2 regions of the Paraburkholderia sp. BCC1876 genome follow, and region 2 is predicted to be linked to the other one. Evidence: predicted binding sites of a transcription regulator. Region 2 holds the regulator's gene; the other holds the start of a gene.
The links. Region 2 encodes FNR, which switches genes on or off when oxygen is low (the NO sensors DNR and NnrR bind a similar motif). Its sites were predicted from a motif close to TTGATNNNNATCAA; they were not measured.

Region 1: a site for FNR is predicted at 5,097-5,110, ahead of HWY05_RS00815 (oleate hydratase). Genes of this name have one in related genera too.

The regions. Positions count from the first base shown of each region.
Region 1 covers NZ_CADFGI010000001.1:202,964-218,991, reverse strand. The annotation lists gene HWY05_RS00830 (response regulator transcription factor) at 89-736, opposite strand; gene HWY05_RS00825 (PAS domain-containing sensor histidine kinase) at 733-2,130, opposite strand; gene HWY05_RS00820 (universal stress protein) at 2,367-3,203, opposite strand; gene HWY05_RS00815 (oleate hydratase) at 3,307-4,950, opposite strand; gene HWY05_RS00810 (zinc-dependent alcohol dehydrogenase family protein) at 5,183-6,223, shown strand; gene HWY05_RS00805 (CBS domain-containing protein) at 6,324-7,013, shown strand; gene HWY05_RS00800 (DnaJ C-terminal domain-containing protein) at 7,158-8,153, shown strand; gene HWY05_RS00795 (chaperone modulator CbpM) at 8,141-8,470, shown strand; gene HWY05_RS00790 (hypothetical protein) at 8,673-8,954, shown strand; gene HWY05_RS00785 (hypothetical protein) at 9,103-9,297, shown strand; gene HWY05_RS00780 (TetR/AcrR family transcriptional regulator) at 9,310-9,939, shown strand; gene HWY05_RS00775 (DMT family transporter) at 9,971-10,984, shown strand; gene HWY05_RS00770 (ABC transporter substrate-binding protein) at 11,006-11,890, opposite strand; gene HWY05_RS00765 (glutathione peroxidase) at 12,145-12,690, shown strand; gene HWY05_RS00760 (porin) at 12,800-14,029, opposite strand; gene HWY05_RS00755 (ABC transporter ATP-binding protein) at 14,423-15,214, opposite strand; gene HWY05_RS00750 (ABC transporter permease subunit) at 15,199-15,594, opposite strand; gene HWY05_RS00745 (hypothetical protein) at 15,692-16,028, opposite strand, start outside.
Region 2 covers NZ_CADFGI010000001.1:1,370,711-1,386,738, reverse strand. The annotation lists gene HWY05_RS06040 (cyclic peptide export ABC transporter) at 1-701, shown strand, start outside; gene HWY05_RS06035 (SUMF1/EgtB/PvdO family nonheme iron enzyme) at 754-2,142, opposite strand; gene fnr (fumarate/nitrate reduction transcriptional regulator Fnr) at 2,296-3,090, opposite strand; gene HWY05_RS06025 (universal stress protein) at 3,255-3,722, opposite strand; gene HWY05_RS06020 (FadR/GntR family transcriptional regulator) at 3,979-4,668, shown strand; gene HWY05_RS06015 (acyl-homoserine-lactone synthase) at 4,776-5,369, opposite strand; gene HWY05_RS06010 (hypothetical protein) at 5,525-5,842, shown strand; gene HWY05_RS06005 (LuxR family transcriptional regulator) at 5,826-6,530, opposite strand; gene HWY05_RS06000 (SMP-30/gluconolactonase/LRE family protein) at 7,246-8,184, shown strand; gene HWY05_RS05995 (short chain dehydrogenase) at 8,286-8,891, opposite strand; gene HWY05_RS05990 (DUF3005 domain-containing protein) at 9,162-9,614, opposite strand; gene HWY05_RS05985 (hypothetical protein) at 9,639-9,776, shown strand; gene HWY05_RS05980 (hypothetical protein) at 9,938-10,171, shown strand; gene epsC (serine O-acetyltransferase EpsC) at 10,344-11,270, shown strand; gene HWY05_RS05970 (AraC family transcriptional regulator) at 11,344-12,165, shown strand; gene HWY05_RS05965 (metal-dependent hydrolase) at 12,188-12,703, opposite strand; gene HWY05_RS05960 (hypothetical protein) at 12,837-13,259, opposite strand; gene HWY05_RS05955 (porin) at 13,489-14,640, opposite strand; gene HWY05_RS05950 (hypothetical protein) at 15,267-15,803, shown strand; gene HWY05_RS05945 (alkaline phosphatase PhoX) at 16,015-16,028, shown strand, end outside.

The sequences.
Region 1 (16,028 bases), 1.2 Mb from region 2:
TAGGCGAGGAGGAAGTCGTGTAGGGAATTTCCTACACGAAGGTGTTGCAGTCAGAAGAACAGCGGGGGCGTTGCAGATAAGCCGGGCGTCAAATTTCGTCGTCGTCGCCGAGCAGTTTGTGGCGCAGCGCGTAGCGCACCAGCGCGGCTTCATGCGGCATCTGCATTTTCTCGAAGATGCGTGTCTTGTACGTGCTGACCGTCTTGCTGCTGACGCACAGTTCGCCGGCAATCTCGGTGAGCGTCTGGCCGGCGGCGATGCGGCGAAACACGTCGAATTCACGATCTGACAGCCGTTGATGCGGCAGCGTGTCGGCCGGCTCGTTGAGGCTCTGCGCGAAACGCTCGGCCATGGCGAGGCTCACGTAGACGCCGCCGGACGCCACTTTGGAGACCGCCGCGACCAGCTCCGCACTGGCGCTTTCCTTGGTCAGATAGCCCGACGCGCCCGCCTTGAATGCGCGCACCGCGTATTGCTGCTCGGCATGCATGGTCAGCACGAGAATTCGCAGCGCCGGCATTTCCTCCTTGATCTGCTTGATCAGTTCGACGCCGTTGCGCCCGGGCATCGACAGATCGAGCACGAGTACCTCGGCGGCTTGCGAGCGGACGAGCGCGATCGCGCTCGCGCCGTCGTTGGCCTCGCCGACGACTTCGAAGCCGTCGGCGTTGCGCAGGATATGCCGCAGACCGTCGCGCACCAGCGCGTGATCGTCGGCTATCAGCACTCGAATCATGTTTCCATCTCCTGCTGTTGCACGGCCGTGGCCGGGAAGCGCACCGTCAGCGCGAAACCCTGGCCGTTGACCGTATGAATGTCGACGGTGCCGCCCAGCATGTGCGCGCGTTCGCGTATGCCGAGCAAGCCGAATGATTTTTCGGTGGGCGCGGTGGAACGGCTCGCGCCGTGGCCATTGTCCGCGATCCGCACGATGCAGGTGTCCGTGTCCAGCCGCACGGTGAGCGTGACGAGCGTGGCCTCCGCGTGACGCGCGACGTTGGTCAGCGCCTCCTGCACGATACGAAACAGCGTGGTCGCGCCGGCCGGGGTGAAATTCGCTTCGCCGACCTCGACGTCGCGATCTATATCGATCCCGTAGCGGTTCGTGAAGTCGTTGGCGAGCCATTCGATCGCCGGAATCAGGCCGAGGTCGTCGAGCATGACCGGCCGCAGATCGGCGGCGATCCGCCGCACCGACGCGACCGTTGCATCGATCAGCCGGCGCATGCCGCCGAGCTGTTGCAGCACCTCGGGGTCGGTGCGGGTGTCCAGCGCCTGCTCGACCGACGAGAGGTCCATTTTCAGCGCGGTCAGTTGCTGGCCGAGATCGTCATGCAATTCACGGGCGATGCGGGTCTTCTCTTCCTCACGCACCTTTTGCAGATTGGCCGACAGTTCGCGCAATTCCTCGCGCGATTTGCGTTGCGCGCTTTCCGCCTCGAAGCGCTCGGTGATGTCGCGCAGCATGACCGTGTAGAGCTTGCTGTCGCCGTCGCGCACCTGCGAGATCGACGCTTCGATAGGAAACTCTTCGCCGTTGCTTCTCAGGCCGAATAGCACGCGTTGCTGCCGGCCCATTTGCCGCTCGGAGACGCCGGTGACGCCGAACTGGGCGACATGCCGGTCATGGCCCGCACGAAACCGTTCGGGGATGAAGCGCGCCAGCGACGCGCCGATCGCCTCGTGCGCGCTGCAGCCGAACACATGCTCGGCCATGGGATTGAAGATGACGATGTTCTGGCGTTCGTCGACGGTGATGATCGCTTCCATCGACGAACGGATGATGCCCATCATGCGCGCTTCGTTCAGGCTCGACTGGTCGAGCGCCTCATTCCTCGCGCTGGAGCCGCCGTGCTGCAGCGCCAGGACGAAGGCGAGGGCGCAGAGCAGGCAGGCTGCGATCACATACGCGGCCAGCAGGGTGTGAGCGGCCGCGGGGGTGTCGCCGGCGAAACTTGAAACGGCCCACTGCCACGCGGTAAATGCAATGGCCAGCGCGACGGCCAGTGTCGTCGCCGCGATCAGGGCGGGGCGTCGCAACCGCTGGGTGGTCGGTGCGCGCGCGGGCGCAGGCGTTGGCGACGCGGAAGGCGATTCGGGTGTGAGGGGCGTTTTACCGCGACAGGGCATGGGCGCCTCCTGGAGTGAAGATCGATCCGCAAGTCGTACCGATAACAGCGCGGGGCGGATCAGGAACGGCGCGATATCTCGACGGACGAGCGCGGCCAGCAAAGCAGTAGTCAACGATCAGCGGTGGCCGCGCGGCGCCTACTCATGCAAGCCGCGCGCCGAACCCGCTCCGCGCATTTTCCGCGATTTGCGCGATTCGTACCAGTGCGTCCGACATGATGCCCCGGCTCGCCGGCTCAATGCGACAGCAGCACCGGCAAGGTCATCGACTGCATCACGGTATGGGTCGCGCCGCCCAGCACCAGTTCCTGCCAGCGCGTACGGCCATAGCCGCCCATCACCAGCAGGTCCACGCCGAGTCCGGCCGCTTCCGAGAGCAGCGTATCGCCGACCGACGCCTCCAAATCGACCGTGACGTCGCGGGTCTCGACATGGACGCCATGCCGCGCGATCGCCGTGGCAATGCCGGCCACCGGAATCCGCGCCGTCGCGTCGCGATGCGCGCCGTTCACTGCCACGACCGTGATACGCGCGGCCGAGCGCATGAACGGCAGCGCGTCGTGGACCGCGCGGGCAGCTTCGCGGCTGCCGTCCCAGCCGACCAGGACGTGTGTCCCGGCCGACTCGACGCTGCCCGCGTAGGGCACCAGCAGCACCGGCCGGCCGGCGGACAGCACGAGGTTGGCCGCGAAATTGTCGCCGACGTACGCCTCCGGATCCTGCGGGTCGTCCTGACCGGCAATGATCAGGTCCGCGCAATGGCCCAGTTGCGGCATGGCGAGCGTGGCCGCCTGATCGGTGGCGAGCCACTCGCCCGGCACCTGGGCGCGCTTCAGCTCCGCATGAAAGAGCCGTTCGAGCGCGCCACGCCGCTCGGCACGCAACTGCTGGTGCGCCTCGAAGTAACCGGACGTGCCGGACATCACGTCGAGCGAACGCGGATTCGGCGTGTACAGCGCAAACACGCCGGTCAGATGCGCGCCGAACTGTCTGGCGAGGGTGATAGCGAGTTCCAGACGCGGATGCGCGCGCAGACTCGTATCCAGATGAACGACGAGGGTCCTGTAGCTCATGGCAAGGCTCCGAAAGTGAACGAACGACGCACATGCGACGCACAAACGTGTGCCCCGAGTCTATGAGCGCGAGGCCGCGCGGCGTTGATTCAGATCACGCTCTCTACGTCCGGTCCCGCAGCGAAGAGAACGCCTGATGCACCACCCGCAGATCGTGCTGCCCCTTGTAGACTGCCGGCGCCGCACGATCGAGATCGAGCAACGCATAAGCGGCGTTCTGCGCCGAGCGCACCGAATACTCCACCGTGAACACCACATCGTCCGGCAACTCGCAGAACTGCCCGATGAAGGCGAGATTGCGCCAGCCTTCCGGCGTCACGGCCGGCCGGTCGCCATGCTTGCGCGGCAGGAACTGACTCGTGATGAACGGCATCATGCATGGAATGCAATTGGCGTGATCGAGGATTCGAGCGGCTTCGGCGTCGATCTGCAGATGACCGAGCATCTCCGTCAGGATTTCGCGGCCGGTGCAGGCGTGCATCGGTTTGCCGACGAAATCGCCCGGCTCGTCGACGCGTAATCCGTAGCCCCACAACACCTGCACGTCGGCCGGTTGGCCGATGAAATGCGGCTGATGCGGCAACACGATGGAGGCCAGCCAGCTCGATTCCGGAAACGTGATCAGACCGCCTTCGCCCGGCACGTTGCCGGTCAGATCGCGGATCAGCCGGAACAGCGTCGGATCGCGCAGCGTCACGGTGAAAGAGAGCCATTTCGACGCATCGGTGTGATCGGCGAACACGCTGGGGTGGCCGAATTCGGGCCGGCCGGCGGCGATGTTTTTCCACAGACGCCAGGCGCCGGTGCTGTCCACAGTGTTCAACGGCGCGGGGCGATCCATGCCGCCCAGACTCGACGCGGCGGTCATCGAACCGAGCGTGACGATCACTTTGTCGGCGGGGCCGACCGGCAACTCGACACGCCGCTGCGCGGTTTCGCAGACCAGCCCGCGCACGCGATTGAGCGTGTCCGTCTCGTCGACCAGCAGATCGGTCACGCAGGTGTCCGCTTCGAAGACCACGCCGTGATCGTCCAGCCAGCGGCGCAGCGGCAGCACCATCGAATCGTACTGGTTGTAGACCGTGCGCATGATGCCGTGCAACTGGTTGAAGCCCGCCGACATATGCGCGAAACGCAGCAGATAGCGGCGGAATTCGACCGCGCTATGCCACGGCTGGAACGCGAAGGTCGTGCACCACATCAGCCAGAAATTGGTCTCGAAGAACGACGCGTCGAAGTGGTCGGCAATCCGGCTGTCGGCGAGCATCCGTTCCGGTTCGATCGACAGACGGCCCAGCGTGAGCAGATGTTTTTCGTCGAGCCCGTACGCGGGCGCGGCTTCGCGTCGCCCGTTCCTGACCAGCCGCGAAGTCGACGAGGTGCGGATCGTCTCGGTCCAGTCGAAGATTTCCTGCGTGACGCTCTTGCTGTCGTCGAGCGTGGGGATCGACGAGAACAGATCGTAGGTGCACAGATACTTGCTTTCGAGCATGCGCCCGCCGCGCACCACGTAACCGCTTTGCGCCGTGCCCGCGCCGTCGAGGCTGCCGCCGGGTTTGTCGAGCGCTTCGAGAATCGTGATGTCGCGGCCACGTACCCGGCCGTCGCGGATCAGGAAGGCCGCGGCCGCCATTGCGGCGATGCCGCCGCCGACCAGGTAGAACTGGCCGTCCGCCGTGTCGGCGAGTCGGTCGGTAGCGAGGTCGGCGTGGCGAGTTGCGTGGTGAAGCGGATCAGTTTTTTGCACGAGGGAGGTCCTTTCGATAAACGCCGCCATGCCCCCAATACGGACAGCGGACGTCGGCTCAACATACGCGCGGCCCGCGCCGATGCGGTTGCGTTGGATCAAGCAACGGTCGCAGCGAGCGAGGCTTCGGCGGGCAAAGGGATCGCTTGATGCACGTCAATGGGCAGGGCGTGGACGAGCTTAAAGTCAGTCCTGCAAGCTCATTGCTCATTGCGTACCACGGAGGCAGCACATGAAAGCGCTCGTGTATCACGGTCCCGGCAAGAAGTCGCTCGACGAACGGCCGATGCCCACCCTCATCGCTCCCACGGATGCGATCGTCCGCATGACGCGCACCACGATTTGCGGCACCGATCTGCATATCCTCAAGGGCGACGTGCCGAGCTGCGAGCCGGGACGCGTGCTTGGCCACGAAGGCGTCGGCGTGATCGAGGAAGTCGGCGCGGCGGTGTCGACGCTGAAGGCCGGCGACCGCGTGCTGATTTCGTGTATTTCGTCGTGCGGCCGCTGCGACTACTGCCGCCGCTCGATGTATTCGCATTGCACCACCGGCGGCTGGATTCTCGGCAACCGGATCGACGGCACCCAGGCCGAATACGTGCGCATCCCGCACGCCGAAACGAGTCTGTACCCGATTCCCGCCGGCGCCGACGAAGAAGCGCTGGTGATGCTGTCGGACATTCTGCCGACCGGCTTCGAGTGCGGCGTGCTGAACGGCAAGGTCCAGCCCGGCAGCACCGTGGCGATTGTCGGCGCGGGGCCGATCGGCCTCGCCGCGCTGCTGACCGCGCAACTCTATTCGCCGGCGCAGATCGTGATGATCGATCTCGACCCGAACCGGCTGGAGGTGGCGAGCCGCTTCGGCGCCACGGCGTGCATCGACAGCGGCCGGGTCGATCCGGTCGACGCGGTGTTCGCGCTGACCGGACAGATCGGCGTCGACTGCGCGATCGAAGCGGTGGGTGTGCCCGCAACCTTCGAGTTGTGTGAAGCGCTGGTCGCGCCGGGCGGCGTGATCGCCAACGTCGGCGTGCACGGCGTGAAGGCCGATCTGCATCTCGACAAGCTGTGGGACCGCAATATCTCGATCACCACGCGGCTGGTCGACACGATCAGCACGCCGATGCTGCTGAAAACCGTGAGCGCGGGACGCATCGATCCCACGCGGCTCATCACGCATCGCTTCCAGCTCGAAGACATGGCCGGCGCTTACGACACCTTCAGCCGCGCGGCCGAAACGCATGCGCTGAAAGTGATTATCGAAGTGTCATAACCGCCGTGCGTCATACGGCCTCACGGCCATGCTCAGGCAACGCGCCGCGCGGAGTGAGCGTGCGGCAAAACATTCAACGCAACCGTCAGGGAGATTCATCATGCGTGCAGCCGATGTGATGACCAGTAACGTCATTGCCGTCAAACCCGAGATGACCGTGCGCGAAGTCGCGCGCATTTTCGTGGAGCGCAAGATCAGCGGCGCGCCCGTGGTCGATGCAGCCGGCAAGTTGATCGGCATGATCAGCGAAGGCGATCTGCTGCATCGCGTGGAGATCGGCACCGAACAACGCCGCCGATCGTCGTGGCTCGAACTGTTCTCCACGAACGACGACGCCCGCGGCTACGTCAAGTCACATGCGATGCACGTGCAGGACATCATGTCGAGCCCGGTGGTCTCGGTGGACGAAGACATGCCGCTCGGCGAAATCGCCAACCTGCTCGAAACACGTCGCATCAAACGCGTGCCGGTCACCAAGGCGGGACAGCTCACCGGCATTGTCAGCCGCGCCAACCTGGTTCAGGCGCTGGCGAGCCTGCCCGAGGAACCGGCACCCGACACCACCTTCTCCGACCGCGAGATCCGCGCGATGCTGCTCGGCGAACTGGCCGGTCACACGTGGGCGTTCGCGGGGCGCAACGTCGTCGTGACGGACGGCGTGATTCACCTCTGGGGCGTGTTCCATTCGATGGAAGCCGTCGAAGCGGTGCGGGTGGCGGCCGAAGGTATTCCTGGCGTGAAGCGGGTGGAAGACCACACGGAGCCGTATCCGGTACTGCCCGGCATTTGATGGACCGCCGTCGGTTGGGGCGGGTTTCCATATGGGCTGCGCCACTGGCGGGCCGCCCAGATTGGTATAAAGTAAAACGGTGACTGCCGTGCGGCGCGCAGGCGCCGCACGGCTGCTTCCTGACCTCAAGGAGCTGCCGCCAGGATGAAATACAAGGACTATTACGAGGTGCTTGCGCTTGAGCGCGGTGCGTCTCAGGACGACATCAAACGCTCGTATCGCAAGCTCGCGCGCAAGTATCACCCGGACGTCAGCAAGGAGGCCGACGCCGAGGAGCGCTTCAAGGAACTGGGCGAAGCCTACGAAGTGCTCAAGGACCCGGAGAAGCGTGCCGCCTACGATCGCATGGGCAGCGAATGGCGCAACGGTCAGGAATTTCAGCCGCCGCCGAACTGGGACGAGGGCTTCGAATTCCATGGCCGTGGCGCGGGCGGTGCAGGCGGTGCGGGTGATGAGGCCGGCGCGCAGGCCGATTTTCAGTCGTTCTTCGAGCAGATGTTCGGCGGCGGCGCGCACGGCCCGCAGGGCCGACATGGGACGCAGGCGCAGCACCGGCCGTTCGACATGCGCGGCGAAGATCATCACGCGAAGGTGCTGATCGATCTCGAAGACGCGTATCGGGGCGCGCAGCGCTCCATTTCCCTACAGATGCCGGTGGTCGACGCGCAAGGCCATGTCACGCTGGAAACGCGCACGCTCGACGTCGCCATTCCGAAAGGCATTCGCGCGGGGCAGCACCTGCGGCTGGCGGGCCAGGGCGGCCCCGGCTCGACGCCCGAAAACGCCGGCGATCTCTACCTCGAAGTCGGCTTTCGCGAGCATCCGCGTTTTCGCGTGGATGGCCGCGACGTCTCCATCGAGTTGCCGGTCGCGCCATGGGAAGCGGCGCTCGGCGCGCAGGTCACGGTGCCGACCGTCGACGGTTCCGTCGAGATGACCGTGCCGGCCGGCTCGGCAGGCGGACGGCGTCTACGGTTGAGAGGCAAGGGGATTCCCGCCAACCCGCCGGGCGATCTGTACGTGGTGCTGAATCTCGTGCTGCCGCCCGCGGACAGCGACGCCGCGAAGGCCGCTTACGAGACGATGCGCCGGTCTTTCAGCTTCGATCCGCGCGCGCACTTTTATGGATCATCCTCGTGAAGGAGACCACTGTGACGACTTACATGGAAGGCCAGATCGTCGATGAAAACGTCGAATTCACGCTGGTCGAGTTGTGCCGGGTGAGCGGGGCGTCGGCGGAAGAGATGACGCTGTGGGTTTCCGAAGGCGTGTTCGAACCCGCGGGCGAACGGCCCGATGAGTGGCGATTTAGCGGCGTCGCGCTACGGCGCGTGCGAACCGCGCAGCGCCTCGCGCACGATCTGGAGATCAACCCGCCGGGCATCGCGCTTGCGCTCGACCTGTTGGACGAGATCGAGGCGCTGCGGGCGCGCGTGAAGCGTCCGCGTGGGGCTTAGGGCGCGTGCGCTGGTGATCTGGGATTCGTGCGGCGAAGATTCTCGCCGCATCAGGTTCCATTAAGGTTCGCTTGATAGGCTGGAACGTCGGTTGATGTGCGTACTGTGATGTGCGTAGTGTGCCGCCCGGACGGTTTCGTCGTTTGGGACGGTTGGTTGCGCGCGCAACGCTCGTCGCGTTTTGCTTATCAGGCAGCAGCCCATGAAGCTTTCCACTACCGTCAGGTTGCGCGCCTGTCTGGTGACCGCGTCGATGTCTGCGGTTGTCATCCAGTTAGGCGCGTTGGTTTCGATCTTTGCGTTTGGTGTGCCCGAGGCTTATTTTCAGACGCTGATGTTTCGGCTTGCCGCGGCTGGTGCGATCTGCGCGATGGTGTTGGGGTTTGCGGTTTTCTCGGCGATCTCGCCGATGTCCGTGGCGCGCAGGCGCCCTGTTTCATCTGAGGATGATGGGATCGGGCGGCCCGGTATGGGCAAGATGTAGACGGTTGCTGAGGCGTGCGGTGTGCCATTTCGACGCGGCAAGAATGGGCGATTTCTGTGCGTCGGCGAGTGGACAACAGTCCGTCTATTTTTTCAATTTTCTCGCTGACATGACTATTTGGATGAAGTCATAGAGCGCTGATCCAAACATGACTGGCGCGACAAAAGCGGTCGATGCGCTGCCGCCATTTATCTTTGCTGCCAGTCCCAGTACGGACAATGCAAAAATACAGATCGAGCCGAAAACGGGCAGGCTGCTCATGTACCAGGGCACGGCAAGGAAGCCGAATTCCTTCGGCGATATGGCCTTCAGTCCGCTTGCTTTGTGGAACGATCAGTCTTAATATCCGCACACCATGCCACGACATAGCCCGCCCACGCCCTCATCGTCCGCTTCCGCCGAGCGTGGACGCCCGCGCGAGTTCGATATCGACGAAGTCACGCGAGCGGCAGGTCGGGTCTTCTGGCAGCAGGGCTATCACGCTACGTCGATCGAGACGCTGTGCAAATCCACGGGTCTATTCCGTGCCAGTCTTTACAGTGCGTTCGGCGACAAGCACGGTCTGCTCGTCGCTGCGTTCGGTCAATATGCGGATGGGGCGGTCGCCCGCGTGAAAGAGCGGCTGGAAGCGGCGGAGTCGCCGCAAGAGGCGTTACGCCAGGCGTTGCTGCACTACACCAGGGTGTCAGCCAAGCTGTCGCAACGTCACGGCTGTTTCATCACGAACGCCGTCATCGAACTGCTGCCCGCAGACGAAGCTTTGCGTCCGCATATCGAAGCCACTTTGCGCCGTATCGCGTCGCACCTCGCGGCTGCCGTGACCCGCGGCCAGCAAGCGGGAGAATTTAATTGCACGCTCGACGAGCAAGCGGTCAGCACCTTCCTGTTGTGCGTGATCCAGGGTTTTCGTGTGCTGGGCAAAGCGAATTTCCACGAGAAAGATCTCGTGCCCGTCGTTGAAATGACGATGCGCGCGTTGCTCTAAAATTTTTTCTCCATTTCTGGAACGATCATTCATGAATACGCCGCCTGGATTATCGACAGTCACCGCCGGTCGTGCCGAAGCCGCAAGCGCCACAACGCCGGCCGCTCATGGTTCCTATGGCAAAGGCGTACTGTTCTGCGTCGCGGCGACCGTGTTGATGGGCATCATGTTCCCCGTGATGACGGACGCGCTGACGCACGTCGACCCGTTCACCTTCACGTCGCTGCGCTATCTGATCGCGGGCGTGGCATTTCTCGCGCTATTGGTAATCAAGGAAGGCAAGGGCGCATGGCGACCGAACGGCGGATCGCTTGCGTTGGCCTGGCTGCTCGGCTCGGTCGGATTTTGCGGCTTCGGTTCATTTGTGTTTCTCGGTCAGCAACTCGCCGGCCCGCAAGGCGCGCTGACCGCATCGATCATGATGGCGACCCAGCCGATGATGGGCTTGCTGTTGAACTCGCTGGTCCGCAAAAGCATGCCGCCGGTGGTGACGCTGCTCTTCATTCTGATGTCGTTCGTCGGCGTCTCGCTGGTGGTCACGAAAGGCGATGTCGTGTCGGCGCTGCACGAACCGCAGCACTATTCGGCGAATGGCCTGATTCTGGTCGGCGCGCTCTGCTGGGTCATCTACACGTTCAGCGCCTCGCACTTCAAGCGCTGGTCGGCGCTGAAGTACACCACAGTGACCTTGTGGCTCGGCTTGACGACAATCCTCGGGCTCAATGCTTTGCTGTTCGCGTTGCATGTCGTCCCCGTGCCGTCGGGCAGCCAATTGTGGGCCATCGCGCCGCATCTGCTCTATATGGGTCCGATTGCGGGTTTCGTCGCGATTCTGTTCTGGAATATGGGCAACCGGATTCTGACGCCGCTCAACGGCGTGCTCTTCATGGACGTCCTGCCGGTCACGACGTTCGTGCTGTCGTCGCTGACCGGCGTCGTTCCAGCGCGCGCGCAGATTGCCGGTGCGTGTACGACGGGACTCGCACTGATCCTCAATAACCTCTACTTGCGGCGTCGAGCCCGAAAACTCAGCGCCGCGCGCTGAGCGCTTGCTCGCGAAACCGCCTCAGAGCTTCGGCAACCCCGGTGGATTAGTCGCCGACCGCGCGATCGCCTCCGAACCGAGATTCCATCGGTCCAGCACACGCGTGTACGTACCTGACGCAATCAGGTCGTTCAACGAGGTGGTGAGCGCATCGGCGAGACCGCTGCCTTTGCGCGTCGCGATTGCGAGTTCGGCGGTGCGCGGCCAGCCGCCGCTTACCGTGCCGACCAGTCGGGTCTTGCCTTGCTGCGCGGCCTGATAAGCCTGGGTCGCATTGACGCTGAAGACGGCATCGGCGCGGCCGGCTTGAAGCGCGAGATTCCTCACGGCAACGTCGTCGTAGTACTGGACGGCGACCGGCTTCAGACCGTGCGCGACATTCTCCTTGTCCCACGCCAGCAGGATCTTTTCCTGGTTGGTGCCGGAGTCCGTGACAATTCGCAGGCCGGCCACGTCCTTCGGCTCCTTCAGCGAAACGATCTTGCTATCGGACTTCACGTAAAAGCCAACCTGATCCTGACGGTAGCTGGAAAAATCGAATTTGAGCTTGCGCTCCTCCGTTACCGTGACGTTCGACAACACCGCGTCGACCTTGCCGGACTCCAGCGCAAGCGGCCAGTCGGCCCATGCCACCGGCACCAGCTCCAGCTTTCTACCCAGGCTATCCGCGACTACTTGCGCGAGGTCGGCATCGAAACCGACTACGGTTTTGGCGTCGGTGGCATAGGTGCTGATCGGCGGGATGGTCGGATGAATGCCGATCGTCAGCGTGTCGTCTTTCACGAAACGAAACTGCGCGGACACGGCTTTCACGGCCGCCGGATCTTTTTGCACGCGGATCCGGTCCGGTTGCTGCGGACTGAGATCCAGCGCGACGCCGGCCAATGCGAGCGTGCTGAAGCCCATGGCGATCGACGCGATCGCGCTGAGCAGAACTGAGCCGGTGAGGCGTAGCGAACGTGGTAGTTTCATGACTGAACTCTCATTGTGTTTTGGGTGGAGTGAGTGAGACCGTACGAGCGCTCGACAATAGCGTCCCGCCGAAACCAGGCGAACCAATCAATAGGAATAAGGATATTGAAGGGCGGCCATGCCGTGCTCTGCCGAAATCCAGAAAGCGGCGTATCGTGTCTCATCCCTCAACCAACCGAAGGTGATCCATGAGTCAAGCCTTATACGATGTACCCGTCACGTCGATTGAAGGCACGCCGCAAACACTGAAGCCGTTTCAAGGCAAGGTGCTGCTGGTCGTGAACGTGGCCTCGAAATGCGGGCTGACGCCGCAATACGAAGGTCTGGAAAAACTCTACGAGGACAAACGCGGCGACGGTCTCGAAGTACTGGGATTTCCGGCGAACAACTTCAAAGGCCAGGAGCCGGGCAGCGACGAGGAAATCCAGACCTTCTGCACCAGCACCTATGACGTGAAATTCCCGCTGTTCTCGAAGATATCGGTGGTCGGCGCCGACCAGCATCCGCTGTATCACACGCTGACGGCCGCGCAGCCCGACGCCACCGGCGAGGGTCCGTTCCGCGAACGGCTGAAGGGCTACGGCATCGAACCCAACGCGGTACCCGACGTGCTGTGGAACTTCGAAAAATTCCTGGTCAGTCGCGACGGTCGCGTGGTGGGGCGTTTCTCTCCCGATGTCACCGCCGATGACCCGCGCCTCGTTGCGGCAATCGAGGCTGAACTGGCACGCTAAAGCCGGTGATGAAAATACTGGCGCGGGACCGTCGGAATGCAGCGCATCCACGGTCCCGCATCAGGTAGGAGAGGGCCATCCATGCAACAGGCCCTGTCATTCGAGTGCATCAGAACAGATGCTTCAGCCCCGCCGATACCGCCACCTGCCTGTCCGTCGCGGAAGGTGTCAGATAGCCGATCGCCGCGACCGCGGGACGGCCCAGCGAATCCGTGCCGCTCGCATGCTGGAATGCCCCAGTCAGGTAAAGCTCGGTCGCTTTCGACAGCGAATACGCGCTGCCGAGATTGAATTGCTCGTACTTCGCATTGCCCTTGCTGCCCACACTGCCGCCTTGCGTGTAATCGAACGACGTGCCGAAGCGCAGGTACGGCGTCGCCTGATAACGCAGACTCGCGCTGACCGTGCTGAGTGTCGTCGAGCCGCTGTAGTTGAGCGTATTCAGCGACGCGTTCGAGCCGAGCCCGCGGAACTGTGTGGTCGAATAAGCCGCGCCTAAGATCGCACCGCCCACCGTGTACGTGGTCGCGACCGACACCGTCTGTTGCGTATGCGCCGAAGCGAAACCCGCGATCGCCGGATTGGACTCCGCGGCCGTGGCCGAGCCGGCAGAACCGAGGTTATTGCCGGTCGCGCTCGCATTGGCGTTCGTACCGTAGAGCGACGAATTCGGATTGCGCGCATTGATGATCGACGCCGCGAAGGCAAATGCCCCGCCGCTATAACTCAAACCGGTCGACCAGAACTGATTCTGCGTGACATTCCCGGCCACGCCGCCCACGCTGTACAACGCGCCGAAGCGGAACCCGCTGAACGAATCCGACAGGTACCTGACCGTATTGTTGATACGGTGCGTGAAGTTCAGGTTGTCGTAGTCGGCGGGGTGGATCGCGAGGTTGCCCCAGTACCAGCCGGCCAGCAGCGGCGAGATGAACTCCACCGACGTATCGGCCTGACGCCCCAGCGTGAACGTGCCGTACTTGTCGGCGGTGAATCCCACCCACGCCTGACGGCCGAACTCGGTGCCGCCTTGTCCAAGCGCGCCACTATTCACGCTGAAGCCGCTTTCGAGCTTGAAGATCGCCTTCAGTCCGCCGCCCAGATCTTCCGCGCCGGTGAGGCCCCAGCGGCTTGACGACAGCCCCGACGAACCGCCGTCGAGCTGCGCGACCTGTGCACCGCCTTTAGGTTTGCCGGAGGCCGACGTCGCCGCGGTTTGCGCATTGTTCGAATACGTCACGTTGCCGGTCACAATGCCGTACAGCGTGACGCTGCTTTGAGCACTGGCAGTACCGGCCAGAAGAGACGACACGCCAAAGGCGAAGATGATTTTTTTCATGGTTGTTCAAATCAGTTTTATTGAAGTCGGGGATGATTTGCCGGTGCGAGAAGCGAGGTGGCAAGTCACCTTAAGCAAGCCGAACTGATTGAACAAACAACCATAATCGATATGGATATCGGCAAACTGTGCGGGTAGGGCGCGCTAGTAGCGAACCTCAAGCGATAACGTCCGACTCGTCGAATAGATTGGCGATCTTCAGTTAATTTGTGCGCGTATAGGCACGACAACGCGGTCCATTCCTTCGCCCGCTGCTTAGCATAGCAGCGCGGTATTGAAGCGTTCGCGCACGCTGCCCGGCCAGCTCAGGAAGGCGAGCGTCTGCACCGCGGCCGTGGCGGGTTAGCGAGCCGATCAGTGTCAGGTTACGCACGTAGCGTCACCTCGTTTAGGTCAGGCCGCTGCGCGAACCAGCGAGTCTTGATTGGCATCGGCATCGGCCTCCAAATCGTCATGCCGCGCAATACCCAGTTGCGCCAGCAACACATGCTTCGCCTGCGCGAAATACTCGCTGTCGATATCGCGCGGCCTCGGCGAATCCACGATCAGTTCGAACGCGATCCGACCTTCCTTCATCACCAGCACGCGATCCGCCAGCAGCAGCGCCTCGCCGATATCGTGCGTGACCAGCAGAATCGCCTGACGGTGGCGCTCCCATCGCTGCGAGACCAGCGCCTGCACCGTGAGCCGCGTGAGCGCGTCGAGCGCCGCGAACGGTTCGTCGAGCAGCAGCAGATCGGGGTTGCGGGCAAGCACGCGGGCCAGTGCCGCACGCTGTGCTTCGCCGCCGGACAGATCCTTCGGCCACGCCCCGCCGCGATGCGCGAGTCCGACCTCAGCAAGCGCGGCGTCGGCGCGCTTGCGACTGCGATCGCCGGGCAACCCCAGCACGATGTTCTTCCACACGCGCCGCGACGGCAGCAGACGCGGCGCCTGGAACGCGACGCCGCGTTTCGCCGACACCCGCACGGCGCCGTCGATCTCGCGATCGAGCCCGGCGAGCACGCGCAACAGCGTGCTCTTGCCGCAACCGCTCGGTCCCGCCAGCGCGACGAATTCGCCGCGACGAATCTCCAGCGACAGACCATCGATCACGCGGCGCGCGCCGAACCGTTTGGTGAGGTCGCGGACCCGCACGGCGAGCGTGTCGTCCACGGCAACAGGATGATTTAACGAGCGCGACATGCCGGATGCCATGACAGTAGTCCCTTTTCGAGAGCGCGCACGCCGAAATCCGCAGCGAGGCCCAGCAGCGCATAGATGATGAGGCACACGACGATAATGTCGGTGCGATAGACTTCGCGGGCAAACGTGACCAGATAGCCGAGCCCGCCCTGGCTGTTCACCTGCTCGGCCAACACCAGCGCGAGCCATGCCGAACCGAGCGCATAACGCAGGCCCACCAGCGCGGTGGGCAGCGCACCGGGCAGCACCACATGAAGGATCAGTTCGGCGCGGCTGAAGCCGAGCGTCTGTGCGGCTTCCACCAGCCCCTGTATCGCTGGGTGCAGCGCGTGTTCGTGGCGCGTAGCCTGTGGAATTTCCGCTCGTTCACGCGGTTGCATGAACGCGTTTTCGATCCGAAAAATCTGTCGCAACCCGCTGCGGTGGCCGCGGCGCCGACGCGGCGTGAACCGCTTGCTGCGGCCTAGCTGCGATGGCTCAAGGCGGCCATTGCAGTGCAGTGCGAATCCGTTCGGCGCGATCGACCGCTTCGCGGCGGTTGATCTCGGCGCCCGTCAGATAGTCACCCGTCTCCGACGTCCCCGTTTTGTAGATGCTCAACTGCAGCAGCGCCAGCACGTTGCGCGTCAATTGTTCGTCGACGCAGGCGTCGGGCACGGCGCACAGTTGACTGAGCAGCACGAGCGCGGCGGATCGGCCCCGCGCGGCGAGTGCGAACACGCGGTCGCCGAGCATGCCGCCGCTGCGCAAAGGGATCTCCAGCCACTGTTCGGGGTGTCGTGCGGCCAGGCTCAGAACGGCGCCGGGTTGGCCC
Region 2 (16,028 bases):
CGCCGGCTGCGGCCTTGCCGGAATTCGAGCGGATCGAGCTGCGGGGAGCGTCGTATGCGTTTCCGGCGCCGACAGGCGCGCCGGGTTTTGCGCTGGGGCCGGTCGATCTCGACGTGCGGCGCGGCGAGATCATTTTTATCGTCGGCGAGAACGGCTGTGGCAAGACCACGCTCATCAAGCTGTTGCTCGGGCTGTACGCGCCGCAGGAAGGCGAACTGCTGCTGAACGGCGAGCCGGTGCGGCATGACAGGGTGGACAGCTACCGGCAGTTGTTTTCAGCGGTGTTCGCCGATTACTACCTGTTCGACGACTTCGTGACCAATGATCCGGGCGATGTGCAGCGCGCGCGTGAAGCGCTCGAGCGGCTCGAGATCGCGCATAAGGTTCGTGTCGAAGATGGCGCTTTCAGTACGACCGATCTGTCGACCGGGCAGCGCAAACGCCTCGCGCTGGTGCAGGCCATGCTCGAAGCGCGGCCGATCATCATGCTCGACGAGTGGGCCGCGGATCAGGACCCGACGTTCCGCCGGGTGTTTTACCGGGAGTTCCTGCCCGAACTCAAGCAGATGGGTAAGACGATTATTGCCATCTCGCACGACGACCGGTTCTTCGACGCGGCCGACAGAATCGTTCGCGTGCGGGACGGGAAAATCGTCGACGTGTCCGATGAGCGCAGCGGTCGGCCGGTGCAGGTGGCGTGAGGGAGATCGCCGGACGGGGCAATGTCATCACGTTGATGACATTGCCCCGGCGTCATGCCTTCACACAGCGGAACCCGGCATAGACATATTGGTAATGCGGTTGAAACCAGTTGCGGAAAGCCGGCCGCAACATGCACTGCGCGGTGCGTGCCGATCCGCCTTTGATCACGAAATGCTGGCCGTCGAAGAAATTCGCCGAGTAGCCCAGGTAGAACGGAAACGCTTCGAATCCCGGCAACGCGTCGAACAATGTCGACGTCCACTCCCAGCCGTTGCCGAACTGACCTTCCACGCCGAATGCGCTGACGTTGTCCGGATAGGCGTCGACGGGGCGCGGGTCCCAACTGCGGAAATCGAAATTGCCGGACGCGGCGTGCGGCGCGCCGTGCGCCGCGCGTTGCCACTGCGCTTCGGTGGGCAGCGTTTTGCCGGTCCAACGCGCGTAGGCGCTGGCTTCGGCGTGGCTGACGTAGGCGGGCCAATCGAGCGGCAGCGGCACGTCATCGAACATGGTGCGTAGCGTCCACGCGGGTTGCTTGCCGTTTGCGTCTCTCAGTTCAGTTGTATCGTGCGCGTCATGCTCGTGGCGTGGGTCGCGCTCGTCGCGTTGCGACCAGCAGGCGGGGTGCTCGATCCGCTCGGCTTCCTTCCACGCCCAATCCTTGTCGGACCACCATTGCCGTTCGCGATAACCGCCTGCGTCGATGAAGGCGAGAAATGCGCCGTTCGTCACCATGTGGCGATCGATCTCGAAGGCGGGGACGTCCACGTGCATCTCGCCGAATTCATTGTCCCAACCGAATTGACCAGCGTCGCGCGACATGCCGAGCACGGCCGTGCCGGCCGGCACGCGGACCATCGACGCTAACGCCCCCGTGCGCCCAGGCTGGGTTGCCACGGGCTCATTGAGCCCGCTGACTTTTTGTTCGAGCGGCAATTGATGAAGCATGTACGCGAGTGTTTCCGCGTGCATCAGCCGATGCTCGATTGCAACGTTCAATAGCTGTTCCGCTGCGGCCGCTTGCGTACTATCGCCGCCGCCTCCACGACCTGCATGGCCGGGAGGCGTCTTGTCCGCAAGCGCACCGACCTCACGGTCGATCTGCTCACGCGCGCGCAGCGCGTAATCGCGCACCGCGTCGCGCGACGGCCAGTCGCCCGGTTGATCGGTGGGAAAACCGCCGTCGACAGGATCGATACCGAACGCGAAAAGCTGGTCGAGCTGCGGGTCGAACGCCGGGAGATCGCACAGGCGTTGATCGAACAGATTACGATCGAAAGCTTCTAGATGGCCGATATAAAACACGATGCGATGACGCTCGCGGATCGGCCGTTCATACAGAAATTCGGGTTTGACGATAGCAAACAGATCGTCGGTGATTCGACGCGCGTCGATCAGGCGCTGGACGAGCGGGTGATGCGGGGCGGGGTCGCGGTTCATTTCGCCGGGTCTCCTTGCGGGGGGACAGACTCAAGACTGTACCCGAGTCGCAGGAGCCGTGCCAGGATGACTACGCGTCGACGGAAACCGGCGGAACCTGGGAGAGACGTAAGCGACGAACGGCTGCGCTGCGCGGCTGTACAGACCGCTCGATCAGAGATGCCGCAAACCGTCCAGATCGACGATCCGAATGTGCTTACCCTGTATATCGATCAGTCCGCGTTTTTGAAATCTTGACAGGGTGCGGCTCACGGTTTCGAGCGTCATGCCGAGATAGCTGCCCATGTCCTCGCGCGTCATCCGTAAGTTGAATTCCGCCGACGAATAACCGCGTTGCGCATTGCGATCCGACACGTCGAGCAGGAAGGCCGCGACCCGCTCATCCGCCGACAGCGAGCCGAGCACCATCATCTGCGCGGCCTCGCGAACAATCTGCTCGCCCAGCAGCTTATGCAGACGTTCCTGCATCGAGCCGATTTCGCGGCACAGCGATTTGAGCGCGGTGTACGGAACGATGCAGACGGTGCTGTCTTCGAGGGCGAGGGCGCTGCAGGCATGCACGTCTTCGCTGATGCCGTCGAGTCCGAGCGCCTCGCCGGCGAGACGCAGACCGGTGACCTGCTCGCGGCCGTCGCGGTGCGCCATGACGGTTTTCATCGAACCGGAACGCACGGCGTAGATGCTGTCGAAGCGATCGCCGCTGCGATACAGCGCTTCGCCGCGCTGCACGGAGCGCGCCGAACAGATGAGCGTTTCGAGCTTGGTCAACTCGTCGGGCGACAAGCCTTGCGGCATGCAGAGTTGACGCATCGCGCAACTCGAACAGCGGGCGGCGCTGCGCGTGCTCGGACGAAAGGTCGTCGCACGGCGGCCGCTGCGCACCGGCGTGGAGCTTGCGATGGAATCGTCGGCGTGAGCGACGGGCGCGGCAGTGGTAGGAGTCAGCATGTTCTGCAGCCAGTTGTCAGGGTAATGACTGATTGTCCCACCGGCCACGTTGCACATTTAGCGGCAAAATGACGCGCGCGAACAGTTAGGCATCTTGAGCGATATCAGGTCCGTGCGTATGACTGACGGATTGCCAGGCGACGGGTCCGGCTAACCGCGATTTGTCACGCGGCTTCGCTATCCTTGCCCGCGGCGGATGGAATCAGCAGCACCGGCAAGCTCGCCTGACGCACGCAGCGCTCGGCCACGCTGCCGAGAATCATCCGTTGGACACCGCGCCGGCCATGCGTGCCCATGACCAGCAGATCGGCGTTGAATGCGGCGGCGGCCTTCAGCACGGTCCCCGAAACGTCGTCGAGCGACGACGCTTCGCCCACCACGAGTTCGCCCTTCACACCTTGCTCTAGCATGGCCTTGGCGAATTCCGCGCCGAGTTCCTTGCCTTCTTCGACGAGACGGTTGCGCAATATGGACGGGTCGTAGCCGGGCGCCTCGAAATACAGCGGCGTGTTTTCGACGACATAGAAAGGCTGCAGCACGGCGCCGTTAGACTTGGCGAGCGCGAGCGCTGCTTCGAATGCACGGCGTGAGGTATTGCTGCCGTCAACCGCGACAAGGATGCGTGTGTACATATCGACTCCGCGTCTGAAAGAGGGTTTGGCGATTGTTTGCCGATGCGAGCTTAAATGATCGCTGAAAAAGATGCAGGCAGGCAGGATGTAAATCAAAGACTTGTCAAATTTCGCGATGACAATGCAAAGCGCACCCTGTCCTTCAGCCTTAGCGCCGACGGTTTACGCAGAGATATGAGACGCATAACCCAATCAAGATAGCACCGGGTTTGCCTTACAATTAAGACCTACTCAGACAAGCTGCTTCAGCCCGCTGATGAACGAGCGCAAAACCACAGGCCTCCCCGACAAGATCTACGGCGATATTCTGAATCGCATTGTCGAGGGCGAGTACAAGGAAGGTGAGCGCTTGCCCACGGAGCACGCGCTGGCGGAACGCTTTGCGACGTCGCGGCCGACGGTGCGGGAAGCCCTGGCCCGTCTGCGGGCGGACGGCATCATCATGACGCGGCATGGTTCGGGCACGACCGTCGCGCGTCGACCCGATCCGGATGTGCGACGTTTCGCGCCGCTCGAGACGCTGTCTGACATCCGCCGCTGCTATGAATTTCGGATGGTGACGGAAGCGGGCGCGGCCGAGCATGCCGCACTAAAAGCCGACGCCGACGATATCGCGGCGATCCAGCATGCATTGGATCAACTGGAACGAATCGGCGAAACCCAGGAAATTGGCGCGAATGACGACTTCATGTTCCACCTGGCGGTGGCGCGCGCGTCCAAGAATCCGTTTTTCATCACGGTTATGTCGTTTATCGAAGAACAGATCCTGTTCAGCATGAATCTGTCGCGCAATCTTTCGTTGGTGAAGACGGTGGAGCGGCAGCGCTTGGTGCAGGACGAGCATCTCGCCGTGTTCGACGCGATTCGCCGGCAGGACCCGATGGCGGCCGGCGCGGCGATGCGAGCGCATCTGGGTAATGCGCTGGAACGGATGTTCGGTTCGTGAACGGTCAGGTGGCGGCCGTCCCGCCGCCGCAGCGTTGGTGCCGCCGCGGCAGCGGTAATAGCGGTAATAGCGATGAAGCGGGTAAAGGTGCTTAAGGCGGACGCGGGTTAAGCCGCCGCCGCCATCGGCCCAAACAGCGCGAAGCGGGTCTTCTCGCTAATGGCCACGTCCAGCGCCACCGCCCGCTCCACGCCGATCTGCACCGGCGGCCCGATCCGGCTGATCTCCATGCCGGTCTTGCGCAGCATCCGCTCGATCGCCGTGGTGGTCACCGTGACATAGCTCGTGAAGCCCATCTGGATCGCGTACCGGATGACCTCCCGGATAGCGTGCATGGTCAGGTCGGCAAAACCGAACGACTGGTCTTCGCCGTTGGTTTCGATCGCGAACCGGCTCAATTCCCAGATGGTCCGCCCGGCGGGCGCCGCTTCGCCGTGCAGCAATTGCGGGAACGTGTCCCTCAGCATATTCGGACCCTCGGTCGGCATCAGGCGCCAGCAGCCTCGCACGCGGCCGTTTTCGTCCTGAATCAGCATGTAGAGCGGCCCGAGGGCGTCGTAGCCGTCGACCTCCATGCCCGCGATGGTCGGCGTTTCCCACCCTAGTCGCCCCTGAAATACCCGGGCTCGCAGGCGGTACATCTCGTTGATGTCCTCGTTGTCAAATTCCTGACGCATTCCAATCCGGATTACTGGTTGCATGACGTTCTCCTGAACGTGTTGGGGGTAGCCAATACGCAGGAAAACTTATGCATTATGAATCGCTCTGCCACCTACCTACCTAGGTAGGTGTGAATGCTTATCGGGTAACGCAGAATTCGAGACAGGCATCCGTACTTAACCGACAGGACAAGAAAATGGAACTTCTCGAAAATCATTGGCAACCGCAAACCGGCCTGCAAACCCGTGCAGCCGAGCCTTCCACGGCGGTCGATCGCGTGCTGATCATCGCTTACCGCAAAAAGAAGAAAGAGAGCCAGCGCCGTTTCTGGGCTCGTTTTGGCGTGACACAGTCGCGCGGCAGCCGGTTTGAATCGGGCGCGGAAATCCCGGCGCCGGTGTCGATTCTGCTGGGTCTGTATTTCACCAAGACCGTTTCCGACGCGGACCTGGGCCGTGCCGAACGCGTGCTGTTCAGCCGCGACGCCGCCGCGTTGCTCAACCCGGGTCAATAAGTCCGAGTTGTGGGGCAATCACGGCCGCCGCGCGCCGCGAATTCACCCCGAATTTCGTCCTGATGTTCTTCATGTGGAAGTTCACTACGGCTTCCGAGCAGTTCAGGATATGGGAGATCTCCCAGGTGGATTTGCCGCGCGCGGTCCATTTCAGGCATTCGCGTTCGCGCGGCGTCAGCTTGGGCAGTAAAGTCTGAGCGTGCGTATTCAAATGCTTCTGACTGGTATCGATTACCAGATCGCGCAATAACAGCAAATTCGGCAGTGCCACGTCAATATGACGCCAGAACGCCTCGTTCGGGTTGGTGTCGTTGACGAAGCACATCATGCCGGCTTCCTGATTCGGGCCATGAATCGGCAATGTCACGCCGGCGCGTAGCCCATGCGAGCGCGCTTCTTCAAACATGGCCTGCTGCGCGTCGGTCTCGAAGATATCCGGCGACCAGATCAGCGGCGTGGAGCGCGTCATGGAATGCGCAACCGTCGGGTCGATATGAACCATCCCCTGTTCGTCATAGGTACGGCGCCAGACCGGTGCGTACGTGCTGCGGATATACGCGTCTTCAAGCCGGATGGTCGGACGCGGCAGCATGGCGATCAAAAGCTTGTCGAAGCCCCACGTCTCGGCAAGGCCCGTGATTGCACCGAACCATTCCGCTTCGTCGGCGGCGTTCAGTAGCGGTGCCATCTGCTCGATAAAATGTAGCGACAATTTTGGCTCTCTCAGACTCGCAAGCAGCCCGCAGCGGTTAATTGCGGTAGGGCATGGCCTGCGGTTGTTGTTATCTTCACAATCTATCACCAAAAATTATTTTGCAAAGCCGGGTGAGATTCTCGAAGGAAACATCATTTCCGTGATTCTGCGAAGCGGCGAATGAACGGCTCTGTCTACCTGAATCTCTGATCCAATTGGCATTCATCGATCATTTGAGCGGGAGTTTCTCGCGTTAGCCGCCATTTTGATGCATGGCATTGGCAGCATAACTGCGAAACCCATTCTAATCGGCCATTTTTTGCCGAAATTTAAGGCAAAAGCACGCTAAATGCCAAATAACCCCATTTTTAAGGGCCTGCGTGTGCCGCGATGCCCCGGTGTTTTGCGCGCCAGTCGCTATTGTCATACAAAATAGGTGGATTGCTGCCCCTAATCTTCTGCGTCGTTTCCCTGGTGTTCGACACGGCGCCGCGAGTATCAGGTTGTTTGACAACATTGCGAGCCCGGTGCTACCTTGAATGCGCCAATTCGCGCGCACGCGCAATTTCCGCCATTGGGCCCGACTACGGAAAAATGCAGGGCCCGGCGCGGGCTCTCACATTCACCCGTGACGCCTTCGCATCAAGCGCTGAAATCGCCGCCACCTCGTCCCCACTACGCCCTTACTCACGCCCCATCCACGCACCACATGACCGACACCAGCCGACGCTATCCCGATCCCTCTATTCGCGTGTTCGATCCGCGCTTCAAGGCGCTGATGCTGGCGTCCGCTTCCGTCGAGTGTCTGTATCAGGGCGCGCGCTGGTCGGAGGGGCCGGTCTGGTTCGGCGACGGCCGCTATCTGCTGTGGAGCGACATTCCGAACGACCGCATTCTGCGCTGGGATGAAACGAGCGGCGCGGTCAGCACGTTTCGCCAGTCGTCGAACAACGCGAACGGCCATACGCGCGACCGCCAGGGGCGCCTCGTCAGTTGCGAGCATTTGACGCGACGGGTCACGCGCACCGAATACGACGGGTCGATTACCGTGCTCGCGGACCGTTATCGCGGCAAGCGCTTCAATTCGCCGAACGATGTGGTCGTGAAATCGGACGGCTCGATCTGGTTCAGCGATCCGACCTTCGGTATCGACAGTTTTTATGAAGGCGAGCGTCAGGCGTCGGAGTTGCCGGCTTGCGTGTATCGCATCGACGGGCAATCGGGCGAAGTGAGCGCGGTCGCCGACGACGTGCTGGGCCCCAACGGCCTCGCGTTCTCGCCGGACGAAACGGTGCTGTACATCGTCGAATCGCGTGGCGAGCCGCGCAAGATTCGCGCATTCGACGTCGCCGGCCATGGCGACTCGCTATCGAATAACCGCGTGCTGATCGACGCCGGTCCCGGCACGCCGGACGGCTTTCGCGTCGACGTTCACGGCAATCTGTGGTGCGGCTGGGGGATGGGCAGCGACGAACTCGACGGCGTGCGCATCTTCACGCCGCAAGGCGAAGCGATCGGCCACATTGCGTTGCCGGAGCGTTGCGCGAACGTGTGCTTCGGCGGACGGCATCGCAACCGGCTGTTCATGGCGGCGAGCCACGGCTTGTACTCGGTCTACGTGAATACGCAGGGCGTGCAGGGCGGTTGAAAATCTCACGCCGCCACCGCCGCGAAGCAACGCGGCGTTTGGCTAGCGGACGGCGTCGCGATGCGGCGTGACCGCATCGCCGCTGTCTCGGCCGATCAGGATCAGTAACCGACGCGATACACGCGGCCCGTCTCCGCGCCTTCCACGCTGCGCACATAAGCGAGCGCCGCGCGCTGTGCGGTCACCGGCTCGAAGCCGCGGAAGAAGGGCGCATAAGCGTCGAGCGCTTCGGTCAGCACTGTCGGGCTCACCACGTTGATACGGATGCCGCGCGGCAATTCGATCGCCGCGCCGCGCACGAAACCTTCGAGCGCGAGGTTGACGGTCGTCGCGCTCGCCCCGAGGCGAATCGGTTCGTCGGCGAGGATGCCGCTCGTCAGCGTGAACGAACCGCCGTCGTTCATGTAGTGCTGCGCGGCCAGCACCACGTTGACCTGGCCCATCAGCTTGTCCCGCAGACCAACCCAGAACTGTTCGACGCTCATGTCCGGCAGCGGCCCGAAATGCACCTTGCCGGTTGCGGTGACGACACCGTCCACTTTGCCGATCTCGCGGAAGAGCTGCGCGACGCTCGCCGGGTCGGTAATGTCGGCACGATACTGGCCGCGTGTTGCGCCGACTTCGATCACTTCATTGCGCACCTTCAGTTCCGCGCTGACTGCCTGGCCGAGCGTACCGGTGGCGCCGATCACGACGATCTTTTTCATTTGCTGTCCCGTTGAGTGTTGATGTGCGCCTGATTGTGCCGAGGTTCGGAAAAGCGAAAAAGGCGCGACGGCGCGTAGGTCCTGCAACCTGGAGTTTCTAATCGCTGCGGTGCAATAGGCCGAGAGCGGCCGGGAGCAAGGTAAACCCGAGGTAAATCCGAAACAAAACGCACACCGCTATTCAAACGGTGTGCGCTTCAAGACACGTGATTTAATCGGGCCGCGCGTGCGGATTCAAACAGACATAAAACATGCGCGAAATGCGAATGCTTATTTCACCCGATGTAATTCGATCACGCGCGCCGGCCGCAGATGATTGAGCGCGTAGTGAATGCGGCCGCGATCCTGGCGGCTGCCGACGGGGCGCGGATCATCGAACTGATGATCGGCGGAATAGCCCTCTTGCGGCGCGACCATGCCCCGATCGATCACGGTGTAACCGGGCTCGAGCGCCAGCAGCAGATGATTGCCGCCGACCCGGCTGTCGAATCCGGCCATGCCGTCGAGCGCCTCCGGCACGCTGTTGACGAGCGTCGCGTTGGAGGTCGTGATCTCGTCGGGGGCGATCGGGCTGTGGCCCGCGATACGCGCGGCTTCGAGGTTCTTGCCGTCGGTGTCGACCGTGCTGTCGTGCGTGCGGTCGTTGTGCAATTCGGTCGTGACCGGACCGCTCGTACTCGGTTGCGCGCTAGTGTCTGCTGGCTTGTTGATATCGCTGTTCATCATGCATTCTCCTTGGAAGAGGACATGGGTGAAGTGCAGCAAAACCCGTTCCGCCCGGCAAAAAAGTTGGCGCGCGTGACTTGCACGGCGCTTGCGCCGCCCTTACGTACGGCGCGCATTTCGCCTGGCGATTACGCGCAGAATTCTTTTCATTTTTTTTAATGGACGCGTATTTTCTACAGAGTATGATCTTACTCCGACGAGCGCAGCGCGGTTAAATCGACGAGATTCGTCCGGCCATTTCATCGTGGCCGGTAACACGCCGCTAACAGGCAACCGTGCGCTACTGAAAACATTTATGGGGCCGTCAGGGCGGGTGACACATGCACTTTGATGCTGCATTCACACATCGCGGCTATTTGCTAAATTGCGCGCCTGCGCGCGCGGGCGATGGCTCCTGGCAACCCTATGTGGTCATCTCGCGATCGAGCGACGGCGAACTGGTCGCCAACCGTTTTTTCCCCACCGACTTACGCTTTCCCGATGAAGGCGCCGCCATCGCGCATGCACGCGACTGGGCCGTGCGCTGGATCGACGCGAGCAGTGTGACCATCTGAATCCGCCGCGCTACGTCACGCCGCGCGCCTCGCGCCGCCACATGCGCGAGCCGTATTCAGCAGAGCATCCCGTAGAGAAGAGCCTGAGCCCGCCCTGCGCGAGCTGCGGCAAAACGCGGTAATCTCTCGGGACAATCACTCTGAACCGCGCCCGCGCGCGGCGCTGTCTTTTATGCCTAATGTGCCTGCCCATAGCTGGGGTCTCGAACAGATCGTCGCGGACCTGCGCGCGTCGCGCGAAGAATTGCATCGCACGCGGCATCCGCTCGGTATTCGCGAACTGCCGTCGCGCGACGCGGTGATCAACATCGTTGCTGGCTTGCGTGCGGCGTTGTTTCCCACGCACTACGGCGCGCCCGATCTGACAGATGAAACCGTCGACTACTACGTCGGCCACACGCTCGAAAGTACGCTGCGCCTGCTCGCGGAACAGATCCGCCGCGCGCTGCGTTTTCTGCCCGAGTTCGGCGCGACGCCGGACGCCGAACTGAAGGCGCGCGCGTTCAACGTGGCGCGCGAATTCGGCACGCAGTTGCCGGGCATTCGCGCGCTGCTGGTCAGCGACATTCAGGCGGCCTTTACCGGCGACCCGGCCGCGCAGCACATTACCGAAATTCTGCTTTGCTATCCCGGCGTGTGGGCCATGACGCACCATCGGCTCGCGCATGCGTTGCATCGGCTCGGCGTGCCGTTGCTGGCGCGCTTCATCAACGAGATCGCGCATTCGGCGACCGGGATCGACATTCACCCTGGCGCGACCATCGGGCCAAGTTTCTTTATCGACCACGGCACGGGCGTCGTGATCGGCGAGACCGCGATCATCGGCGAGCGCGTGCGGGTGTATCAGGCGGTCACGCTCGGCGCGAAGAGCTTCGCGGCCGATCTCGACGGCACCCTGATCAAGGGTAATGCGCGTCATCCGATCGTCGAGGACGACGTGGTGATCTACGCCGGCGCGACGATACTCGGGCGCGTCACGATCGGACGCGGCTCGGTGATCGGCGGCAATGTGTGGCTCACGCATAGCGTGCCGCCGGGGAGCAGCGTGTCGCAAGGCAAGATCCGCGAAGGCGAGCGCAGCGACGAGGGGCGCGGGTAATGTGCGCCTCTTGTAGCGAACGTCAGCGTCAGCTTCGGCGCCTGGCGTTGCCGCGCTGCTGAGGCCGCCAATCATGTCACGCGGCCGCGTCCACATGCCTCGTTGCGCGCTGGCCGGCGTCGAAGCGACGGTGGCCGAAACCGCGCACGCGTTTCCGCGTCATTCGCATGATCGCTTTGGCGTCGGCGTGATTGTCAGCGGCGGGCATCGGTCGGCGAGCGGGCGCGGCGTCGTCGAGGCGCGCGCGAATGACGCGATCATGGTCAATCCCGGCGAAGTCCACGACGGCAGTCCGCTCGACGAACGCGGCCGCGCGTGGCGCATGCTGTATTTCGAACCGTCGATGTTGATCGGCGTTGCCCATGAACTCAACGGCGTGGCGGCGCACGAGATCGAGCTGACCCAGCCGGTCGCGCGCGATCCTCTGCTGAAGCGTCGGTTCGACAGGCTGTTCGCGGTCTCGGTAGAGACGCACGCCGTGCTTGACGATCTGGTCCGGGAGGAAGCGTTGCTCGACCTGCTCGGACATCTGGTCCGCGCGCATGCCACGCAACCGGCGCGTGTGTCGTCGGCGAATGCGTTGGGGCCGATTGCGCGCGCGAAAGCACGTATCGACGACGATCCTTCCGCCTCGCTCACGCTCGCCGATCTCACCGCCGATACCGGCTTGAGCCGCTTTCAGTTACTGCGCGGCTTCGCGCATGAAATGGGATTGCCGCCGCACGCATACCGGATGCAACGGCGTGTGGGACTCGCAAGACAATGGATCGCGCGAGGCGCGACGCTCGCGGATGCGGCCGCCGCCGCGGGCTTCGCCGATCAGAGTCACATGACGCGCGCGTTCGTGCGCTTGCTGGGCGTGACACCCGCGAACTACGCCGCCGCCGTCCGCTGATTCGCGAGGCTTCGCGCAGCCGTTACCCGGCTCGCAAATAGTGCAGCATCGTGAGCCCATGCACGCCATGCAGCCAGACGTGCTGGCCGACGAACCACGCCGCGACCCAAGAAGCCGCCACCACGATCAGATCGCAGTGTCCGCTGTTCCACAGATTCAACGAATGCCGGCCTGCGATCCAAGGCACGCCGAGCGGATTCGGCCAGTCGGCGAGCAGGTGCATCAGACCGCCGCATGCGAAGCCGAACGCCGGCGCGGCATAGACCGAATGGCCGAGCCAGTGGTACGACGCGGCGAGCAGCGCGAGCCAACCCACGCCCCAATGCGTCAGCGTGCGATGCGTAATCCACAGACGACGCGCGCGCGACCACCACGCCACTTCGAGCCAGTCCGGCGCGGTACTGCCCGCCACGCCGGCGATAAAGCTCAGCAACACACCGAGATGAAATGAACCGCCGCCGCCGACACGCGCGACCACCGCCGCCGCGATGACGCCGGCCGCAAACCCGGTTGCATGATGTGCTTTGCTGGATGCCATCGAAACTCGTGCCGTCTGGAAGAACAAAGGGCGGCTATGTTCGCAGAAGCGCGGATAAAAAAATAGCCGATCCGCGAGTTAAAAAAATCGCGTATCGGCGTGGCCTTCAAACGGCAAACAGGCGACTCGAATCTCAGGTCGCGCAGCGTGCAATATCGAAGCGCATTTCCGGTTCAGGTGGATCGTCCGGCGCGTTCGCGGGATGCATCACCTTGATGACCGAGCCGGCGTTGTACGGCGTCAGCGTCACGAAATACGAGTTGTTCGAATCGGAGCCGACGGCGATCTCGGTCGCGCCGCCAACGTTCGACATGCGCATGCGCGACAGGTGGCTTTCGAGGCAATCGGCGATATAGGCGGGAGCACGTTGCGAAGACACGTACATCATCGGCTGGGAGGCGTCGCGGAGGGGACCGCTGGAGGAACCGCAGGCAGTGAGGCAAGCCGTCACAGCAATAACAGGCACAAGCAGGAAAAGTCTTTTCATGATCCGGTCGTCGGCGTCCCCGGTCAGGCACGGGAACTTGGGGCGCGGGCGAAGCGCGGCGCGATACAACGTGTGCGTCATGCTTCGCGACGAAGCCGCCGTTCAACCGCAACGACATTGCGGCAGGCAAGGCAGCCGGGCTCAGTATACCCACCGCATGGCGACGCCGTCACTATCTGCCTGCGTCATACGCCGATCCGTAAGGCCTATGAAAAAACCCGCGCGCGATCGTGTCGCGCGCGGGTTCGGCTGCAAAGCGGATGGATGCATCCGCTCCACAAAGTACCGCTGAAAAAACTTAGAAGCGGTGACGCAGACCGACGGCCGCGGCCACCTGGTTGCCGGTCGACGACGGCGCCAGCGTGTTGATCGACGCGACGTTCGCGCCGAAGTCGCCGAGTTCGCCCGACGCATGCTGATACACGCCTTCGACGTACACGTCGGTGCGCTTGCTCAGCGAGTAATCGCTTTGCAGCGAGACCGTGTGCCACTTCGGATCGCCCGAGCCGTTCGAGCCCGACATCTTGCCGTCGGTGAACGTGTACGACGCCGCGAGGCTCAACGCCGGCGTCAGCGCGTATTTGCCGTTCAGCTCGTAGTTGTCGAGATGCAGGTTGGTGCCCGAGACGCCCGGCAACGTCACGCCGCCGACGTCCACGCCGGTGATGCCGTCCAGTTGGGTGTGCGTGTACACGAAGCCGGCCGTTGCCGGGCCGTACGTGTAGTTGATGCCCGCGCCGAAGGTGCGCTGCAGGTTCGCCGCGACTGCGGCGGTGCCGTCGCCTTGCGACACGGCGCCGCCCAGGTTCGAGCTGCCCGACTGGTTCAGTTGCAGGTAAGCCGCCGCGACGCTCAACGGGCCGTTGTCGTACGAAGCGCCGGCGCTCCACGCGCGATTGTTCGAGAACTGGCCGGCCGAGTTGCTGAAGCCGTACAAGCCGCCGAATTTCAGGCCCGCATAATTCGCGCTCGTGTACTTCACGGCGTTCTTGATCGAGAACGAGTTGTCCAGATTGTCGTTGTCGAACGGGTGAGCCGCGAGGTTGTTGCCGTAACCCGCGCCGGCTTCCGACAGCGGGCCGAGATAGTCGACCACGGAGTCGTATTGACGGCCGAGCGTCACCGCACCGTACTGGTCGCTCTTCAAACCGACGAAGGCCTGACGATTGAACATCGTGCTGCTTTCCGTGTCCTGGCCGTTGTTCAGGTTGAAGCCGTTTTCCAACGTGAAGATGGCGTGCAGACCGCCGCCGAGATCTTCGCTGCCGCGCAGGCCGAAGTACGTGTTCGACACCGAACCGCTGCCTTGCTGCCAGTTGTTGTGGCCGCCCTGGTTGTTCGAGTAGACGAGGCCGGCGTCCAGCGTGCCGTACAGCGTGACGCTGCTTTGTGCGTGAGCGCTGATGGCGAACGCGCCCATGAGACCTGCTGCGATGAGGGTTTTTTTCATGTTTAGATAACTCCGGGACTGTGCATAGAGAATCGCATTCCAGTGCTGACCGCCGATTCCGCCGGCTGCCTGACGATCCGCAGCGAAGTGTATTCCTGCTATTCCGATCTTTAATCGCATATGACACAACAATGAATTTTCAAATTCGTAATGGCGGATTGAAATCGGGTAAGTGATGGTAAATAAAGAGGAATTGTTTTGCGCGGATAATTCGTGAATGACTTGTCAATGCCGCGGCGTTGCTCAATCGCGACGCCGCCCGCCAGGCGTTACGGGGAAGGGATTCGAAAGGGATTGGCGCTAGCCCATGGATTCATTGCGTTTTCTGCAACTCACTCTTCCTGTTGAGATGATCTATCCCGGAGAATTACGCCTCTACAATTGAGTCACCCTTTGACCAAGGGTGTCTTTTTCATCTTTTATACGCGGCCCACGGGCCGCGTTTTTTATAAAAATTTTATAATAGATTTATAAGTTCCCGCGAATAAGGAAACGGAATATTTCGAGTGACGCCGGGCTTATGCCGGCTTGTCCGATCGTCAGAGGGCCACATTGGGCGCGAGCCGGGCAGGTAGAATCGTGTGCTTCAGATGTGTTTCCGCCCCGCGAACGTGAGTAAACCTGTAATGACCGACACCCCCCTTCCATCGTCCGACAACGCTGCCGATATCACGACGGAAGGCTCGTCCGAACTGGACGAAACCGTGCACGAACCACGCTTGTGGCGCGACGACGGCTGGACCGCGCGCGTCATCAAGAACGAAGACGACGAAGGCTGGGCCGTCGCCATGATCAAAGACGGCGAAGCGGAGCCGGCGCTCGTCGGGCCGTGGACCATGGGCCGCAACAAGAAAGATCCGAAGCCGCTCGACACCTCGGCGTTCAATACGCTGGTGAAGACCGCGTCGGAAGTGCTGCGCCGCCACGAACAACAGCTGCGCGCGCAACTTCATAAAGAAGTGCGCGTGTCGAGCGCCGACGGCAACGACGAACTCGACATCACGCTCGACATCGTCCCCGACGAAATCGAGCCGTACGCGCTGCTGACCGCGCTCGACCAGTTCGGCGAACAGCTCGCGCAGGTTCAGGTCGCGCCGAACTTCAAACTCAGCAAGGCGAGCGCCGTTGCGTGGGTCGAAAACGAGTTTCGTCGGCCGGGCTAACCGCAGGGCGAGCGACGCAAGGCGCAGGGTAGGGCGGCTTAGCTAACAGAAGACTAAATTAAACATTACCAATAGCTGTCAATATACTTTCACATTCACTTCATAGAATCCTCGCGTCATAGCGGCGCGAGCGTGAGCCATGCGGTTTTGGGTCTGAGTGCGTGCCGACTGTGCATTCACCCACGCTACCCGAACCCTGGATCACAACAACATGGCAGAGCCGTT